DNA from 3 places in the Geobacillus sp. B4113_201601 genome. Region 3 is predicted to be linked to each of the others. Evidence: riboswitches for the same ligand, from Rfam matches in the RefSeq annotation. Region 3 holds a riboswitch; each other region holds the start of a gene.
The links. Region 3 has a riboswitch for S-adenosylmethionine ahead of metK (methionine adenosyltransferase). Riboswitches for the same ligand answer to the same signal wherever they lie in the genome.
Positions count from the first base shown of each region.

Region 1: another riboswitch for S-adenosylmethionine. It lies ahead of B4113_RS04015 (VOC family protein); the one in region 3 lies ahead of metK (methionine adenosyltransferase).
Region 2: another riboswitch for S-adenosylmethionine. It lies ahead of B4113_RS15565 (methionine biosynthesis PLP-dependent protein); the one in region 3 lies ahead of metK (methionine adenosyltransferase).

Region 1 covers NZ_LQYX01000029.1:14,656-20,833, reverse strand. Annotated here, with positions in the region: gene B4113_RS04035 (helix-turn-helix domain-containing protein) at 1-1,402, opposite strand, end outside; gene hutG (formimidoylglutamase) at 1,489-2,487, opposite strand; gene B4113_RS04025 (PaaI family thioesterase) at 2,631-3,047, shown strand; gene B4113_RS04020 (PaaI family thioesterase) at 3,438-3,920, opposite strand; gene B4113_RS04015 (VOC family protein) at 4,475-4,858, opposite strand; SAM riboswitch class I at 5,283-5,387, opposite strand; gene opp4A (oligopeptide ABC transporter substrate-binding protein) at 5,438-6,178, opposite strand, start outside.
Region 2 covers NZ_LQYX01000111.1:63,301-69,478, reverse strand. Annotated here, with positions in the region: tRNA gene B4113_RS15585 (tRNA-Val) at 152-224, opposite strand; gene metC (cystathionine beta-lyase) at 1,069-2,247, opposite strand; gene B4113_RS15565 (methionine biosynthesis PLP-dependent protein) at 2,251-3,354, opposite strand; SAM riboswitch class I at 3,694-3,804, opposite strand; gene B4113_RS15560 (esterase family protein) at 3,990-4,718, shown strand; gene B4113_RS15555 (YjcG family protein) at 4,756-5,277, shown strand; gene B4113_RS15550 (GNAT family N-acetyltransferase) at 5,281-5,715, shown strand; gene B4113_RS15545 (stage VI sporulation protein F) at 5,756-6,013, opposite strand; gene B4113_RS19155 (YjcZ family sporulation protein) at 6,135-6,178, opposite strand, start outside.
Region 3 covers NZ_LQYX01000074.1:2,921-9,098, reverse strand. Annotated here, with positions in the region: gene B4113_RS08810 (class I SAM-dependent methyltransferase) at 1-286, shown strand, start outside; gene B4113_RS08805 (tetraprenyl-beta-curcumene synthase family protein) at 445-1,527, opposite strand; gene B4113_RS08800 (gamma carbonic anhydrase family protein) at 1,734-2,264, shown strand; gene metK (methionine adenosyltransferase) at 2,460-3,674, opposite strand; SAM riboswitch class I at 3,798-3,912, opposite strand; gene pckA (phosphoenolpyruvate carboxykinase (ATP)) at 4,099-5,685, shown strand; gene B4113_RS20495 (HEXXH motif-containing putative peptide modification protein) at 5,879-6,178, opposite strand, start outside.

The DNA of each region.
Region 1 (6,178 bases), on a different contig from region 3:
AATAATGGGCCGTGCGAAACCCGGTCTGTTCGGCGATTTCCTTAATCGAGAGGTCGGTTTGCCGGAGCAGCCGTTTCGCCTCCTCAAGCCGCCGGTTCGTCAGCCATTGGCGGAACGTCACGCCGCGCTTTTTCGACAACAAATGGCTGAAATACGCAGGGCTGCGGCCGGCTGCCGCCGCGGCCTGCTCCAACGAGAGCGACGGGTCGCGAAAATGCGCTTCCATATAGCGGAGCCCCCGTTCGATGGCATCGACGCGCGCGTCTTCCGCTGCTTGCCTCGCTTCGTCAAGCAGCCGGTGCAAAAACAAAATCAATTCCTGAACAATGCGATACAACACCGGATTATACAAAATTTCCTGAAACAGGCGCATGTACTCGCGTTCAGTCGCGCCGCGGTCCAGACGGTACGTCTTCATAAACCGGCGGATTTGTGCCAAAATGCTCGTCAACCGCGTGCGCACCATCTCCGGACTCGGAAACGGCGACGTCCAATCGGAAAATTCCCGTTGCAGCCATCGTTTGACCGCTTCATGGTCAAACCGCTCAAGCATCTCGATCCATTGCCGCTGCTCTTCCGGCGTCAGAAACGGATCCAAGTGGCGCCACGGTCCGTCATCCGGCGCCGGAGCGATCACTTGCCGATAGCCGATAAAAAACGTCGTCTCGAGCAGCCGGCGGGCGGCTTGGTATCGCTCACGCACCGATCGCCGGCCATCCGGCGGCATGATGACGACCGCCAATGGCTCATGATGGTCCTCCTCCCAATCGCGCAACATCTTCCATGCCTCTTCTTTTCCATCGCCCGGCAGCTCGGGAAAGAGACAGGCCGCCATATGGGTCAATGGCAAAACGCGCGCCCGCCGGCGAAACGGATAGCCCGTTAAAAAGCGGACCACTTCGGAAGAGAAGGCAGGTTGTTCGGCCTGCACAAGCCATACGTGGGTCGACACATCAACACGTTCATCAACAAACAACGAGCGATAATCGTCATCATAGCCGCCAACGCCCACGGACGCACGAGAGCGCCCGTCCCCGGCGGAAAATGAAGCCGCCGTTCGCAACGCTTGCTTCAATTTGGCGGGCTCAAGCGGCTTCACAAGCAAATCGACGCATTGCCAGTCGATGGCTTGCTTCGCCCGTGCGAATGTCGCCTCCGCGGTTGCGGCAATCACGCGCTGGCAAAACAGGCGGATGCAAGATGCCGCTTTCCCCCACTGTTCATACGGAATCATATCCAATTCGACGTACAATAGCTCCGGCGCTTCCCGCTCCAGCAGCGCCATCATCTCCTCGACCGTAGCCGCCGTATATACTTGCTCAATCGGCAAGGAATACGCGGACACGAGCCAGCGGATCGCTTCTCGTTCCTTGTCGTCCCGTTCGGCAATGACGAGTTTCATCTTCTCACCGCCTTAGCTGCTTGATGAAATGGTTCAGGCAACGTGTTCAGCGAATGTGTTCGGCGCTGCTTTGCAAACGTCGAAAGTCAACTGCCCCCATGGTGCCTGCACCTAAGTGAGGGGTCTCCTTGCCAACATTGGAGATGAAGAAGGATTTCGAAGCAAAAAGCAGCGGCGAGCGCCACGGTTTTTCCGCCTTCATCCACGAGCGGGTTGACTTCGCAAAGATCGACGCTGATCGTGTTCGGATGAGAAACGACGCGGCGGATGAGCGCGCGCACCAGCGATGGTGCGAGTCCAAACGGCGACGGCGCGCTCACCCCCGGCGCGGCGGCAGCGCTGATCGCATCCATGCAAATGGTCAACATCACGCCGTCATACGCTGAGGCAAATCGTTCGATCTGTTCATACGCTGCCTCCATCGGCCCCGCAGTCAGCTGTTCTTCCAGCATGTACTCGCATCCGTACCGCTGTGCATCCGCAAACAGCGCCGCCGTGTTGCCGAGCTTCTGAATGCCTAAGCAGCAATACCCTACCTGTTTGTCCTCATCCAAAATTTGCCGAAACATCGTCCCGGATGTCGGCCCGTTATCATACGGCCGCAAATCGAAATGAGCGTCAATGTTGATGATGCCAAGGCGGGCGTTCGGCCCAAGCGCTTCACGGACGCCCAAATAATGGCCATACGCCGTCTCATGGCCGCCGCCGATCACCACCGGCACCGCGCCACTTCGCAGCAGGCGGGCGACGGCTTTGCCGAGTTCGGCTTGGCTTTGTTCGAGCTGTCCGTCCACGCAAACGACATCGCCGGCATCAAAGATGGACGCGCCTTGCGGAAGATGCCATGGCAGCCGGCCCAACGCCGCTTTCACAGCGGCCGGCGCCTCTTTCGCCCCTTGACGGCCTTGGTTGCGGCGCACGCCCTCGTCGCAGGCAAAGCCGATGAGAGCCGCTGCTCGTTCCATCGGCGCCAACGGCTGCGATAAATCCAACAGGCGGATGCGCTGATGGAGGCGAAACGCCCGTTCATCGCTCACACTGTCCACCCTCCCCGTCCAGCGACTTTGCTCGGGTTGTTGATACATCGAACCATCTCCTTTCGACGATCAGCTACCTGTTTCTTTCGCTGCCGCTTTGCCGTTCTCCTTCTTGCAGGGGCAGAAAGAGGAAATCGCCTCTTTCCCGCGAATAAAAGAATACAGATCGACAACAGAAAGGGGGACACAGCATGAAATCAACCGTCAACTTACATGACGTCATCGCCGGCCAAAGCGCGCCGCCGCCGTGCGATACAACGCTCGGCGTTCGCTTGACAGAAGCCCGGGACGGCTATGCGAAAGGAGTATGGAAGGTAAGCGAATCGCTGCTCAACGGCAACGGCGTCATTATGGGCGGGTTTGTCGGCGCAGCTGCGGATATTGTGATGGCGTATGCGGTGACGACCTTGCTTCGCGATAACCAAATGCACGCTTCGATCAATTTGCACACGACGTTTCATCGTCCGCTGGAAGCGGGGGAAGCGGAAATCGAGGCGCTAGTGGAAAAACCCGGGCGAACGGTCGTTTATGTGACCGCCACCGTGCGGCAAAGCGGCAAAGAGGTGGCGAGCGCCACGTCATCCGTGATCATCATGGAAAAACGATGAAGGTCATTCGTGCGAGCGGGTCATGGGCAGGATTCCGAAAGAAGGCCAAACAGGCTGGTGAAAAGCGGTTGTTTCTTTCGGACAATGGGGGGAGCGTGTGAAAGACGATTCTGACGCGACAAGGCTTTTCTATTTAAGAAGCGAGGCCGGTAAGCGGCCTGTTTCCTTAAATCACCGCCCCTCAAAACCTACTGGAAAGAAAGCGGCATTTCGGACAACGACTCCGGACGCCTTGGCTCTTCACAACGGGCAGGGGGAATGATGATGGGCTTTGCCCGCCAGCGCGAGCCGAACTGCAGGGGGCGCTCAGTTCCTAACCGCCCCCAGTGACAAAGCGCCGAAGAAAGCGCTGTCAAAAAACAGCGGCTTTTCGGCGCTTTCCGTTGCTTGTTAAGAGCGGACAAACGTTTTCGGCATCACGACGGCGACGACTTGCCCGCGGGCGCATAATTCACCGTTCGCAAACACTTCGGTGTCAACTTGCCATTTTTTCGGGTGAATTTCCGTCACCGTGCCGATGGCCACAAGCGGCACCCCGTGCGGCGTCGGTTTGAGAAAATCGACGTGCAGCGAAGCGGTGACAAAGCGCGGCGGCGTCTCCCCGCTACCCGGCTCATGGCCGTTTTTCCGGTGCAGCGCCAGCGCTGCTGAACCAGTACCGTGGCAGTCGATGAGCGAGGCGATCAATCCACCGTATACAAACCCAGGGATGGCAGTATGTTCGGGGCGCGGCGTGTATACGGTCACCGTCTTGTCCCCTTGCCATCCGGTGCGGAAATGGTGGCCCGTCTCATTCAAACGGCCGCAGCCATAGCACCAAGCGAATTCCTCCGGATAGTCGTCTTGAATGGCGTGAACGATCGTTTCTTCCATGACATCTCCTCCCCTCTTTATTCTTAGTATATCATCCAATTGAAAAAGTCTCGACCCTAAAGCGCACTTTTTGCCCTAAAGTTGCTGTCCATGCTACAATGACCGTCATGAACAACGAAGTGGCTCCATCAGGAATCATTCCCACATGTCAGCCCACACACGGACTGCCATCCGTACAAAACGAAGCTGACAGGACCTATAAGGATGGTGATTTCGGGAAAAATACGGATGGCCACCCATTTTCTATAAAAATGCCGAACTGACGCGGATTTTCATCCTTGGGTGGAGGGCAAACCGTTGCCCATGGAACTTTCCGTGAAAATGCCGAACTGACGCGAGATTTTCACGCCTCGGTGGAGGGCAGATCACACTGCCCATGAAACTTTTCTGATTAAAAAGGCCGCCCATTGGTGTGTGACAGCGGTTTTTCACCGGCCTTCTATGCCACCGGTCGATGTGCGGTCAAGGCAAAAAAATAGAAAGAGGCGCCAGCCACGCTCTGACGCCCAAAGCCCGATCGATGCAAAATCGCGGGCTGCCTGTTTTCATTCTTCTTATCGTTCCGGTTCGTAAAATTCGATCCATTCCCCGTCCGGGCCGAGGAAAAACAAATATTTCGCCCCGTTCGGAAGCGCGGTAATGTCCTCCCAAACGAGCGGAACGCCAAGCGACACGAGCCGCTCTTTCTCCTGTTCAATGCCTTCGACCGTAAATGCGACGTGATGCACTTTTCCTTCCGTCGGCAAATCCGGATTGTATCCTTCGATGAGCTCAACGATGACTTGGCCGTCAAGCCCCAAAAACGCCAGTTTCATCGTCCCGTTCGTATGAATCATCTCGCTGAGCAGCTCGAGGCCGACGACGTTTTGATAAAATACTTTCGATGTTTCAATATCTTTCACTTGGATGCCGACGTGTTCAAATTTTTTGACTGCCATCCGCTGTTCTTCCTTTCTCTCACGTTCTACGATTCAATGGAAAACACAGCCCGCAAATACGGGGTCATTGACGGTGGAAAACGTATTTTTTCCTAGCCCCTGCCATAGATAGCGATCAAGGGCGTACGCCCCCTCCGCTTTCCATCCCTCCGCCTCATCGTTCGTCAGCACGAGGGAAACCATCGTTCCTTGGGTTTCCCATACAGGTGGACATAGCCGTCCCCGCAGTCGATATGCACGACCGCCTAGCGATCGAACCGGATGAGCTCCGTCCGCACGCAGCGCATGACGTGAACGGGAAACGTCGCCGCCACCACATGCGCCGCCATGCAAGCGCGGAGCGACAGTCGTTCCGCCACGCCCCCTCACCTCCCATCATCAAAAACCCCCTTCCGCCTCGGAATGACGCGAAAGGGGGTGGCCGTTCTTATCATCCAAAGCGACATCGCTTTGCGGGTGTTAGCACCTTGCCAGCGGCAGGTTGCTGTGGGGTCATCAAGCCCGTTCTCTCGCCCACTCTTGATAAGACGTATGCAATTTGTCTTCTATCTTATCATACATCATCAAAGGCGGCAATCGTCATTGTTCGACTTCCGGTTGCTCGGACGTGACGCCGACATCTTTCCACGTCAGTTTCGAGCCCGGATCGACCGTAAAGTTGGCGACGCGGTTGTTAACCGCAAGGATGGAGAAGCGATACAGCGTCGGAATGACCGGAACTTCTTCGTTCATCAGCTGTTGCCATTCACTGTAAATTTTCCGGCGATATTCTTTGTCAAACGCCTGCTCCGAATGGCCTTTTTCCAACAGTTCATCGTTTTTCTCATTGACCCAGCGCGAGTAGTTGAACATGACGTTCCGTCCATACAATCCGTATGGATCGACGTCCGTGCCCGTCGCCCACGCGGCTGCGTAAACGTCCACTTTCGGATCATCTTTTTTGACCATATCATAGAAAGAGTTGAACTCCGCCAAGCGTCCGTCCACAAGCTGAACATCGAGACCCACATCTTTCCAGCATTGCATATAAAACTTGGCCAACGGTTCAGCGATGTCCCCGCCGCTCATCGCCAAGAAGTTGATCTTGAATTTTTTGCCGTTCGGATCTTCGCGGAGGCCATCGCCATCCACATCTTTATATCCCGCTTCATCCAGCAATTGTTTCGCTTTTTCCGGATTGTACGTATACCCTTTGATCGAATTGTCATGGTAGCCCGGGAACGACGGCGGAATGAGCGTGTTCGCCGGGAAGCGTAAGCCATGATACAGGCGGTCGGCCACCTCTTGGGTGTTGATGGCGTACGCCATCGCTTGGCGCAG
Region 2 (6,178 bases), on a different contig from region 3:
CTAATTTGATCACTACTTGTATGAATATTTTACCATTCAATAACATCCTGTACATAGTTAATTTTCCAAATTAGTTTTATAAATTTTCAAAGGAATGACAACAAAAATAAAAAATCCCTTGAAGCCTTGTGGTTCAAGGGATTTCGCTTGATGATTCCGACTGGGCTCGAACCAGCGACCTCCACCCTGTCAAGGTGGCGCTCTCCCAGCTGAGCTACGGAATCATATATTGTTGTCCGCTATCGAACACATTTTTAATTATATAGACGAGCATACGCGTTGTCAACAACTTTTTAAAAAAATCGCTGTTCAGTTTGAGAAAGGGAAAGCGGCCTTCCCCTAAAAGGTTGGTGAAAAACGGTTGTTTCTCTTGAACAATAGGGCAGTGTTTGCAAGCCGATCTTGGATGCGACAGGGCTTTTCTATTTGAGAAACGAAGCTGGTAAGCGGCCTGTTTCCTTAAATCACCGCCCTTCAAAAGGTTGGTGAAAACCCACTGTTTGCCTTGATCGGCGATGGAACGCGTGAACATAGAGGCTGATGCAGCAAGTTTTTTCTACTTGAGAAACGATCCGAAGAAGCGGTTGGGCGAGTAAATCACCGGCCTCCTAAACAAACAATCGGTGGCGGAACGGTTCAAGCAAGAGCGGGGGCAACGGCGACAGGTGGTTTCGTATTGCCCAGTGACGCGGCGGCGCTGTTCTTTGGCGAAGGCGGCCGTTTTGCCGGGAGGCGCGGGGGTGGGTTTACGGCCGAGTGAAGGCGCTCCATGGCGGTTCCGTGCTGAGGGGGAATGGGCGTCAACCGCCGCGCTGTACGCAGTGGTTTCCCCCTCCGTTTTGCGATGACCACGTTGAACGATTGGAGCGCCCTCGGCATCGGTTGGCGGAAAAACGGCAACACGGCGACAGACGGGGCTTTGGTTCACTGTCTTTTCACGCTTTGTGTGATGACCATGTTCACCACTTCCGGGCGCGGCCGGCGTTGGCACTGGCGCAGGGATAGATTTGCGTGATGATCATGTCCATCACTTCCCCCCACGACAACGGAGCTTTCGTTCGCCGCCTTTTAGCGCGCCGAAATCGACGGTTGTTCTTTCACAAACGACAGCGCCTGCTCAATATCGGCGATCAGATCGTTGACATCCTCAAGCCCGACGCTCAGCCGCAGCAAGCCGTCGGTAATGCCGCGCCGCAGCCGCTCTTCCTTCGGCATGGCGGCGTGCGACATTTTCGCCGGGTGCGACAAAATCGATTCGACCGCCCCAAGGCTGACGGCGAACACCGGCAGGCGGACGTGGCGGACGAACGTCCGGACCGCTTCTTCATCGGCCAAGCGGAACGACAGCACGGCGCCAAACCCCGCCGCTTGGCCGCGTTGAATGTCATGGCCTGGATGGTTCGCCAATCCCGGATAATACACCTCTTCCACTTTCGGATGGCGGAGCAAATACTCGGCGATGGCCATGGCCGATGCGGACGACTGTTTCAGCCGAACGTGAAGCGTTTTTAGCCCCCGAAGCACAAGCCACGCGTCTTGGACGCCGAGGACGGCGCCAAAGGCGTTTTGCCATTTGTACAGCTGTTTGCCGAGCTCCTCGTCTTTTACGACCGCCAGTCCGGCGACGACGTCGCTATGGCCGGCTAAAAACTTTGTTGCGCTGTGGAGGACAACGTCGACGCCGAGATCCAACGGCCGCTGCAGCGCCGGGGTCATGAACGTATTATCCAAAAACGTCAAACAGCCGTGCGCTTTCGCCAGCTCGACGACAGCGCGAATGTCGGTCACTTTTAACAGCGGGTTGGACGGGGTTTCCATATAAATGACTTTCGTGTTCGGCCGGATGTTTTCCGCCACCGCCTTGAGATCGGTCATATCGACGAACGTATAGTCAATGCCGAATCGGCTCAGCACTTCGGTGACGATCCGGTACGTGCCGCCGTAGACGTCTTCCGTCACAAGCACATGGTCGCCTTTGGACAGGAGCAACAACGCCGTGGAGATGGCGGCCATGCCCGAGGCGAACGCGAACCCGCGCACACCGCCTTCTAAGGCGGCGATCGTCTCCTCAAGCGCCTCGCGCGTCGGATTGCCAGAGCGGCTGTAGTCGTATTTTCCGAATGAGTCGAAATCAAACTGATGGAACGTGGAGGCGTGTTGGATCGGCACGCTCACCGCCCCGGTTGCGCGGTCGACTTTCCATTCGTTATGGAGCAGTTTTGTCGAAAACGACCATTCCCGTTCCATCGCTCACACCTCTTTCATGTTTTTGAACGCTTGCGCCAAGTCGACGATCAAATCATCGGCGTGTTCAATGCCGACCGAGAAGCGGAGCAGCCGGTTGCAGACGCCGTTTCGGATGCGGATGTCTTCCGGAATGTCCGCGTGCGTCTGTGTCGCCGGATACGTAATAAAGCTTTCAACCCCGCCTAAGCTTTCCGCGAACGTAATAAGGCGCAAGCTTTTTAAAAATCCGTTCACCCACTTTTCATCGGCAATCCGGAACGACAGCATCCCACCTCTTCCTGGATATAAGACGTCGGTCACATCTTCATGTTGGCGCAAAAAGGCGCTGATGCGCTTGGCGTTTTCTTCATGCTGGCGCATCCTTAGCGCCAACGTTTTCATCCCGCGGATCAATAGCCAAGAGTCAAACGGGGACAAGACGGCGCCGATGGCGTTATGGTACTCGGCCAAGCGTTGACAAAGCGCTTCTCCCTTGGCAACGACCAAGCCGGCCAACACATCGTTATGGCCGCCTAAATATTTCGTGGCGCTGTGGATGACGATATCGGCTCCTTGTTCGATCGGGCGCTGGAGCACCGGGGTGTAAAACGTGTTATCCACGATCAACAATAGCCCGTGCCGTTGGGCAAGCTGGGCGACCGCGGAAATATCGGTCTCGTGCATCAGTGGGTTTGTCGGCGTTTCCAAGAAAATCGCCTTCGTTTTTTCGCTGATACACGCTTCCACCGCATCGAGATCGGAAAAATCGACATAATGGAACCGAAGACCGTACTTGCGCCAGCCGCGCTCAAACAGCCGGTACGTGCCGCCGTAAAGGTCGGCCGATACGAGAAACTCATCTCCGCTCTCAAACAAGGCGAGCACCGTCTGAATGGCGGCCATGCCGGAGCTGAACGCATAGCCTTGATCGCCGCCTTCCAGCTTCGCGATCGCCTCCTCAACAATTTTGCGCGTTGGATTGCCGGTGCGGATGTAGTCAAACCCAGTCGACTCTCCGATGCCGGCATGGCGGTAGGCGGTCGAAAAATAGACGGGCGGGTTGACCGTTCCTGTCACGGTTTCGCTCCGGTTGCCGATTTGCGCTAACAACGTCTCCAGTTTCTCCATCTCATCTCTCTCCTTCTGCGAAAAAATTCCTCTTGTCCAACGACCGGCGGCCGCAGCGCCCAAACGCTTCGCTGCTTGTCTCGAAGGCCGGTGAAAAACCGCTGTCACACACCAATTGGAGGCATTTTCATTCAGAAAAGAAAGCTGATTCTTTGAAGTTTCTCTAATTGAGAAATAGGTGGAACTCAGCAGCATTTTGCACTAAATCACTGGCCTTCTCGACAGCCGAGCGCTTCGCTGCCGCCCCGCCTCACAGGTCGGCAAAACGGCCGCCAAAACAAAGGAAAATAAAAAAAGTCTTCCAAGAAGAAGACTTTTCCATATTCATGGCCATGCTTCTTCTTATCTGCCGAATTGAATGCTCAATTCGCTGGATTTAGCACCTGGCCGCCGGGCGGCTGGTTGCTGAAGCTTCATTGGGCCAGTTCCCTCCGCTTCTCTCGATAAGAACAGGATGGGTATTCAATTTTGTTGCAATTTTATTTATTAAGAAATGTAACGCATTCCAGCGGTTTTTGCAAGTCTTTTTTTCGCTGCGCATCACTCGGCAAATTCACAAAAAATTCGAGCCCTTGATTAACATTTTTTGTACAAATATGTTACAATAACAGATGAACTTGCGCTTTCACTGGAGGATGGTCATGACAGCAGGAACGATGCGCGATTACGCGCTATATAGCGGGGAGCTTCAGGAGAAAATCGAACTGCTCGTCTATTTGCCAAGCAATTTTTCCCCGCTTTACAAATATTCTTTACTAATCGCTCAAGACGGCAAAGATTACTTTATGTACGGAAAAATGAAAACGGCTGTCGAAACGTTAATGGCCAACGGCACGATTGACCGCACGATCGTCGTCGGTATTCCGTATCGGAATGTAAACGACCGCTATGAAAAGTATCATCCATCGGGAACGAAGCACGGAGCGTATCTCCGCTTTCTAGCCCATGAACTCGTGCCGTTTTTGGACCGCGAACTGCCGACGTATCAAATGGGCAAAGGCCGGGCGCTCATCGGTGATTCGCTCGGCGGGACCGTATCGTTGACCGCCGGACTGTTGTATCCGCATACATTCGGAAAAATCGCCATGCAGTCCCCCTACATCGACGATTCGCTCTTGGCGCTCATTCGCTCATTCCGCGATCCGTCGCTGCTCGCCATTTACCATTCCGTCGGCTCGGAAGAAACGGCTGTAAAAACGACAGACGGACAAGTGCGCGACTTTGTGACCCCGAATCGAAAGGCGCGAGATTTGTTGGTCGAAAAAGGGTTTGCCTATACGTACCATGAGTTTGTCGGCGGCCATGCGTGGACGCATTGGCAGCCCGATGTGCCTCGGGCGCTATCGACGATTTTGACGCTGTAGCCGTCCAACGATAACCATCTCAAGGAGGGGAATTGAAATGAAATACGGCATTGTCATCTTTCCGTCCAAACGAATTCAAGATTTCGCCAACTCCTACCGGAAGCGGTATGACAGCCATTACGCCCTCATCCCGCCGCACATTACATTGAAATATCCATTTGAGGCGGACGAGGAGAAGTTGAAGGCGATGGCAAAGGAGCTGCATCGCATCGCAGCGAAAACGCCTCCAATTCCGATCAAAGTGACGAAATTCAGCTCGTTTTACCCGACCAGCAACGTCATTTATTTGAAAGTAGAGCCAAACGACGTGCTTGAACGCCTTCATGAGCAGCTGCATAGCGGCTTGTTTTCCGGGCAGCCGGAGTTTGTGTTCGTGCCGCACATTACGATCGGCCGGGACTTGCCGAGTGGCGAATATGCGGATGTATACAGCCAGCTGAAGCTGCAAGACGTCCATTTCGAGGAAACGGTCGATCGCTTCCATCTCCTTTATCAGCTGGACAACGGGTCGTGGACCGTCTACGAGACGTTTATCGTCGGAGGAAAGGAAACGGTGTAGCTGATGAACATCGCCATTGGAACGAGCAAAAACCGGCCCCTTTATGAAGACGCGTTGCGCGTCCGCCGCCTTGTCTTCATCGAGGAACAGCACGTGCCGGAGGAAGAAGAAATCGATCAGTTTGAAGATGACGCCTTTCATCTCGTTTTATATGATGGTGACATCCCGGTCGGTGCCGGACGTCTTCGTTTCATCGACGAAGGGGTCGGCAAAATCGAACGCATTTGCGTCTTGCCTTCCTACCGGGGGCGAGGAGCCGGCCGCATGGTCATGGAAGCCATCGAGCAGCTGGCGAAATCAAAAGGGGCGAAAAAAGTGAAGCTGAACGCGCAAACGCACGCGGAACCGTTTTACCAACAGCTCGGCTATACAACCGTGTCCGATGTATTTCTAGATGCCGGCATTCCGCACGTCGCCATGGTCAAGCCGCTCGAATAGCGAACGAAAGGGAGCTTGCACGCGCAGAGCTCCCTTTCGCTTATTTTTTGTTATTCAACATATTGGCAATCGTATTCAAATCGATTTGCTTGCCGTTATGGACGATCGTTTTCACAATTTGATCTTCAAGTTCCTTTGGCACTTTCCGATTGGCGATTTGCGCCACCCGTTTCACGACTTGACGAACCGTTTTTTCATCGCTGAAGTTGGCGTTTTGCAGCGAGTTGGCGAGCTCAAAAATCTCTTTCATATTGACGCCCGTTTTCTTTTCGATGTTTTTGAAAAACTGCTGATCCATAGTTCCTCCCCCTTCTTCCTGCTATATCGTATGACAACGCTCCTTCGGCGTGCACGTGACCGAAAGAAAACACGAGCCGCTCCGTGGCGCCGAAACGGCCCGTATCGACTGCGCGCGTCTGTTAAGCGACAAATGCCGCGCCGACAATGATCAGCAAGATGAACA
Region 3 (6,178 bases):
CGGCGGCGACAAACAGATCGTCACCCAACCGGAATCGACGATCGCTGCGGTCAGCCAGCTGCTTTCCGTCATGAGGCCGGGCGGCGTGATCGTCCTGGTCGTCTACCATGGTCATCCCGAAGGAAAGTGCGAACGGGACGCGCTTCTTGATTACGTCCGCTCTCTTGATCAACGGCGCGTCCACGCCTTGAAATACGAATTCATCAATCGGCAAAACGATCCGCCGTTTTTGCTGGCGCTGGAAAAGCGGGAAGAGGAAAACGGGCAACCGGCCGGCGAGCGCTAAACCGCGCTGCTCTGCCCTCTTCTCGTTCTCTTTCATCCCACCGGCGCAGCGAGCGGAAACGAAGCGTGAGCCTCCAAAGCGAAAAAACGGGGGAGACGGGCTCAGACCAACAAAGTTCCCTTGTCCAAACCGGCACCTCGACACAAAAACGGCCGCCCTTATGAAAAGGACAGCCGTTTTTGTGTACCTTGCCAAAAGCGATAAGCCTTGCCGTTCCAGTAAAAAAACTGCGACGCCGCCCCGCCGGCACGGACAAGCCGGCGCGCCAGCCGGCGCAAACCGCGCTGCTTTTTCACCTTGTCATCCGATAAATAAAGCCCAAGCAGCCCGCGGTGAATGAGGCGGTGAAATTCACCGTGCGGCAGCCCGCTCACCTGGCGATCGGCTTCTTCGATGAAATGGCAAAGCCGCTCGAGCATCACCGTTTCATTCGGGTAGTAAAAACAAAAATTCAAATCGCCGCCTTCGCGGTCCTCTTCTTGGTCGATCAAATAATCAAGCAAGATGTGCAACCCTTGAATGTACGGAAAATAGCCGTCGCGCACGCGCCGTGCCATCTCCGGTGGCAACGATTCGCCAAACGCATAGGCGACAAGGCAGAAAATGCCGAGCGTCGAGCCAGAGCAGGCGGAAAATTCGTACCACTCCATCGGCGGCAACGAATCTTTATGCTGGGCAAACCATTGCACAAGCCGCGGCACGCGCTCACGGGCGTCGACATGTTTATGCACTTGCAAGTCGCAATAATACCCGGCCAATTCATGCAAAAACGGAGCGATCGTTTCATAGTGGCGAACCGTTCCGAGCACTTCTTGGCACGTGCGCACGAGCGCCGGCAAGTAGCCGCCGTCTTCCTGTTCGCGGCGATGGCGGTAATAGTTCGACGGCTCGGCCCCAAGCGTCAAGGCGTCCGGCATCGATTCATGCAAGGCGCGAAAATCGACCGGATCGAGCGAAGTGCTGCGATCGCACAAATTATCCAAATAGTCGCTGATGGTCTGATAGGCGACGATAAAACGGACGCACGGCTCGATTTGTTCCCCGGCTAAAAGCGCCAAAATCGCTCCGCCTTCGCAATGAAACGTTTTCGCCGCGATGCTGGCGAGCGCTTGCCGCCGCAGTTCCGGATCGGGGATTTGCTCGGCTCGGCGCCGCCAGCCGGCCAGTTCGCGGTGGACAAGCGGAAACACGTCACGGTACACCATTTTCAGCAATGCAATCGGATGGGTCGGGATCTTCAATCGGGCTCACCTCGGGCGCAAAAACAAATGCTTTGTCTATTAGTATTGCCAGCCCCACCGCCTTCACAAACCGCCGCAGTGCGCGTTCATCGGCGAGCGGGGACGCATAAACTACATCATTCACATCGACAAGCGCGTGCAAAACAGCGGGATACCGTTGTACAATACTTGATGAACAAGATTGCCATAGAAAGGAACGAACGACGATGATTTATCCGTACAAAGGCAAAACGCCAATCATTGCTCCATCCGCCTTCATCGCCGACTATGTGACGATCACCGGCGATGTCACGATCGGCGAGGAGACGAGCGTCTGGTTTCACACCGTCATCCGCGGCGACGTGGCGCCGACGATCATCGGCAACCGGGTCAATATCCAAGATAACTCAATTTTGCATCAAAGTCCAAACAATCCGCTCATCATTGAAGACGGCGTGACCGTCGGCCATCAAGTCATTTTGCACAGCGCCATTGTTCGCAAAAACGCCTTGATCGGCATGGGATCGATCATCCTCGATGGCGCCGAAATCGGCGAAAGCGCGTTTATCGGTGCCGGCAGCTTGGTGCCCCCCGGCAAAACCATCCCGCCGAACGTGCTCGCCCTCGGACGGCCAGCGAAAGTGGTGCGCGAGCTAACCGAGGACGATTTCCGCGAAATGGAACGCATTCGCCGCGAATATGTCGAAAAAGGACAATATTACAAGGCGCTCCAGCAGCAGCGGACCAACCGGCCGTAACGAGCCGACTTCTTGCTCGGTCGCCAAGCCGCGCGACGGGACGCACACGAACCGCCAGAAGAACAAAGTCCGGATGGGCCATCAAGGCCAGCCGCGCCTTCTTGGCGAGACCACACTTCTTTTTCGAAGCAAGCGAACCATGAAAACGAACAAGAGGGCGGCCGGCTATCGCCTGCAGGCCACCCTCTTGTGTCTTTATTGCTTGCTCGCCAACGCCAGCGCTTGTTCTTTCAACAAGGCAGCTTTGTCGGTGCGCTCCCACGGCAAGTCGATGTCCGTGCGCCCGAAATGGCCGTAAGCGGCCGTTTGTTTGTAAATCGGACGGCGCAAGTCAAGCATTTTGATGATGCCGGCCGGACGAAGGTCGAAGTTGTTGCGCACGACTTCAATTAAAATGTCTTCAGACACTTTGCCGGTGCCGAACGTATCGATCGAAATCGAGACCGGACGGGCGACGCCGATCGCGTAGGCGAGCTGCACTTCGCACTTATCGGCGAGCCCGGCCGCGACGATGTTTTTCGCCACATAACGGGCCGCATACGCCGCCGAGCGGTCGACTTTCGTCGGGTCTTTGCCCGAGAACGCGCCGCCGCCATGACGGGCGTAGCCACCGTACGTGTCAACGATGATTTTCCGCCCCGTCAGCCCGGCATCCCCTTGCGGACCGCCGATGACGAACCGGCCGGTCGGGTTAATGAAGTAGTTCGTGTTCTCATCCAACAGCTCCGCTGGAACCACCGGCTTGATGACATGTTCTTTAATGTCACGTTCCATTTGGTCTTGAGTAATGTCCGGATGATGTTGCGCAGAAACGACGATCGTGTCGACGCGCACCGGTTTGCCGTTTTCATCGTATTCGATCGTCACCTGCGTTTTGCCATCGGGACGCAAATACGGCAACACGTCCGTTTTGCGCACTTCCGCCAAGCGGCGCGCCAAACGATGGGCGAGCGAAATCGGCAGCGGCATCAGCTCTTCCGTTTCATTGCAGGCAAACCCAAACATAAGCCCTTGGTCGCCGGCGCCGATCGCTTCAATTTCCTCATCCGTCATCTGACCTTCGCGCGCCTCAAGCGCCCGATCTACTCCCATCGCGATGTCCGGCGACTGTTCGTCAATCGACGTGAGCACGGCGCACGTGTCGGCGTCAAATCCGTATTTCGCGCGCGTATAGCCGATTTCGCGAACCGTATCGCGGACGATGCGCGGAATATCGACGTACGTCGACGTCGTAATTTCCCCGCTCACGAGCACCAGCCCGGTCGTGACGCTTGTTTCACAAGCAACGCGGGCGTTCGGGTCTTTTTCCAAAATGGCATCCAAAATCGCATCGGAAATTTGGTCGCAAATTTTGTCCGGGTGTCCTTCGGTTACAGACTCTGAAGTAAACAAGCGGCGTTTGGCTGACATTCGGCTCATTTCCTCCTCTTGACATCGTTGCTGGAGATACGGAACTCATTTCCCTTGGCAATATAAAAAAACCTTTCCTGTCACGGCGAGGAAAGGTCGTCGCAATCGTATTGCTTCCTTTCACTCTTATCGTTCAAGGACTGCGCCTTGCCACAGGTTAGCACCATTTCACACATGTACAGTTGTGACGGTTGCTGGGCTTCATCGGGCCTGTCCCTCCGCCGGCTCGGGATAAGAGTATCCGTTCAATGACTTATCATATCGCAACAAACGAACGGAAGTCAACCATACAAAACATTTTTTTATTGTTCAAAAAATGAGGAAAAATAAGTCCGAAAAACCTTCACAATTAGTATGGACTATTAATAAAAATGTGTTATACTATTTTCAAAAGTGATTCCAATAAAGAAGGCAGGTTTTGAACATGGGGATTGCCAATATGACGAATAAACTCGATCTCTTGCTGCAAAAACCGTACGTCCACCACCAACTGTCCGTCGCGGAACTCGTTGAAAAAGTGCTGCAGCGAAAGGAAGGCCGGCTGACGCATACCGGCGCCGTCGCCGTCACGACCGGCAAGTACACGGGGCGGTCGCCGAAAGACAAATACATCGTCGAAGAGCCGTCAACGAAACAAACGGTCGACTGGGGAACGGTCAACCAGCCGATGGCGCCGGAAACGTTTGAAAAACTGTACGACAAAGTGCTCGATTATTTGTTAAAACAAGAGGAACTGTTCGTCTTTAAAGGCTTTGCCGGCGCCGATCCGAAATCCCGGCTGCCGATTCAAGTCGTCAATGAATTCGCCTGGCACAACTTGTTCGTCCATCAGCTGTTCATCCGGCCGAGCGCCGAAGAGCTCGCCGCGCATGAACCGCAATTCACCGTCATTTGCGCGCCGAACTTTAAGGCGGATCCGGCGGTGGACGGCACGCGCTCGGAAGCGTTCATCATCATTTCCTTTGAACGCCGCGTCGTCCTAATCGGCGGGACGGAGTACGCCGGCGAAATGAAAAAATCGATCTTCTCGGTGATGAACTATTTGCTGCCGGAACAAGGCATCCTGCCGATGCACTGCTCGGCCAACGTCGGCCAGGAAGGCGACGTCGCCCTCTTCTTCGGCTTGTCAGGAACCGGGAAAACGACGCTCTCCACCGATCCGAACCGCCGCTTGATCGGCGATGACGAACATGGCTGGTCGAGCCGCGGCATTTTCAATATCGAAGGCGGCTGCTATGCGAAATGCATCAACTTATCGCGCGAGAAAGAGCCGCAAATTTTCGACGCCATCGGCTTTGGCGCCGTGCTCGAAAACGTCGTTCTCAACGACGCGACGCGGGTGCCGGATTACGATGACGGCACGCTGACGGAAAATACGCGCGCCGCCTACCCGCTTCAAGCGATCAAAAACATCGTCGACCCGAGCGTCGCCGGCCACCCGTCCACGATCGTGTTCTTGACGGCCGATGCGTTCGGCGTCCTGCCGCCGATCAGCAAACTGACGCGCGAACAGGCGATGTACCATTTCTTAAGCGGCTACACAAGCAAACTCGCCGGCACCGAACGCGGCGTCACCGAACCGGAAGCAACGTTCTCAACGTGCTTCGGCGCACCGTTTTTGCCGCGCCCGGCCGTTGAGTACGCGGAAATGCTCGGGCAAAAAATCGCCGAACACAACGTCCGCGTCTTTTTGGTCAACACCGGCTGGACAGGGGGGCCGTACGGCGTCGGCAGCCGCATGAAGCTCGCCTACACCCGGGCGATGGTGCAAGCCGCCGTCGAAGGGGAGCTCGACAACGTCGAAACGGTCAAAGATCCGATTTTCGGCCTCGCCATCCCGACCCGCGTCCCGGGCGTGCCGGATGACGTCCTGCAGCCGCAAAACACATGGGCCGACAAACAAGCATACGAACAAAAAGCAAAAGAGCTAGCGCAAAAATTCCGCGCCAACTTCCAAAAATTCGCCCACATCGATCCGTCCATCGAAAAACTCGGCGGACCGCTCGTTTAACAAGAACCCAGCCGGACAGGGAACCGTTCCCTGTCCGGCTGTTTTTTATTTCTTTCCTTTGCTTTGGACTCCGACACTGAATCCTTAAGCATTTCTGTACGTCGATCCGTTTCATTCGCCTCAAACAACCTCAAAACAACCGGACTCGATCAAACGCAATGGGCTTCTGTGTTTTCATTTGTCGCAATGGCCATTAGTTCTGTAAGGAATACGTAATGTCATCAAAAGATGGATGATTAATGAACTTGCGCATGATTTCTAAAGTTTTTACTCCCTGTTCCCCCAAGAATTGTGTTCTTGCCTCTATTTCTTCAACTGTTTTCCGCAAATCATCCATATACTTCTCAGAATTTTTAGAATCATTAAACAAGTGATAAAGATGCATAATTCCTATAGAAACTCCAGCAGCATGATATGCTCTGTCTAAAGGCCTTTTGATTTTCAAGATGGTTGATGTAACTAGAGCTTCTTCTTTTGCACATTCATTAGCATT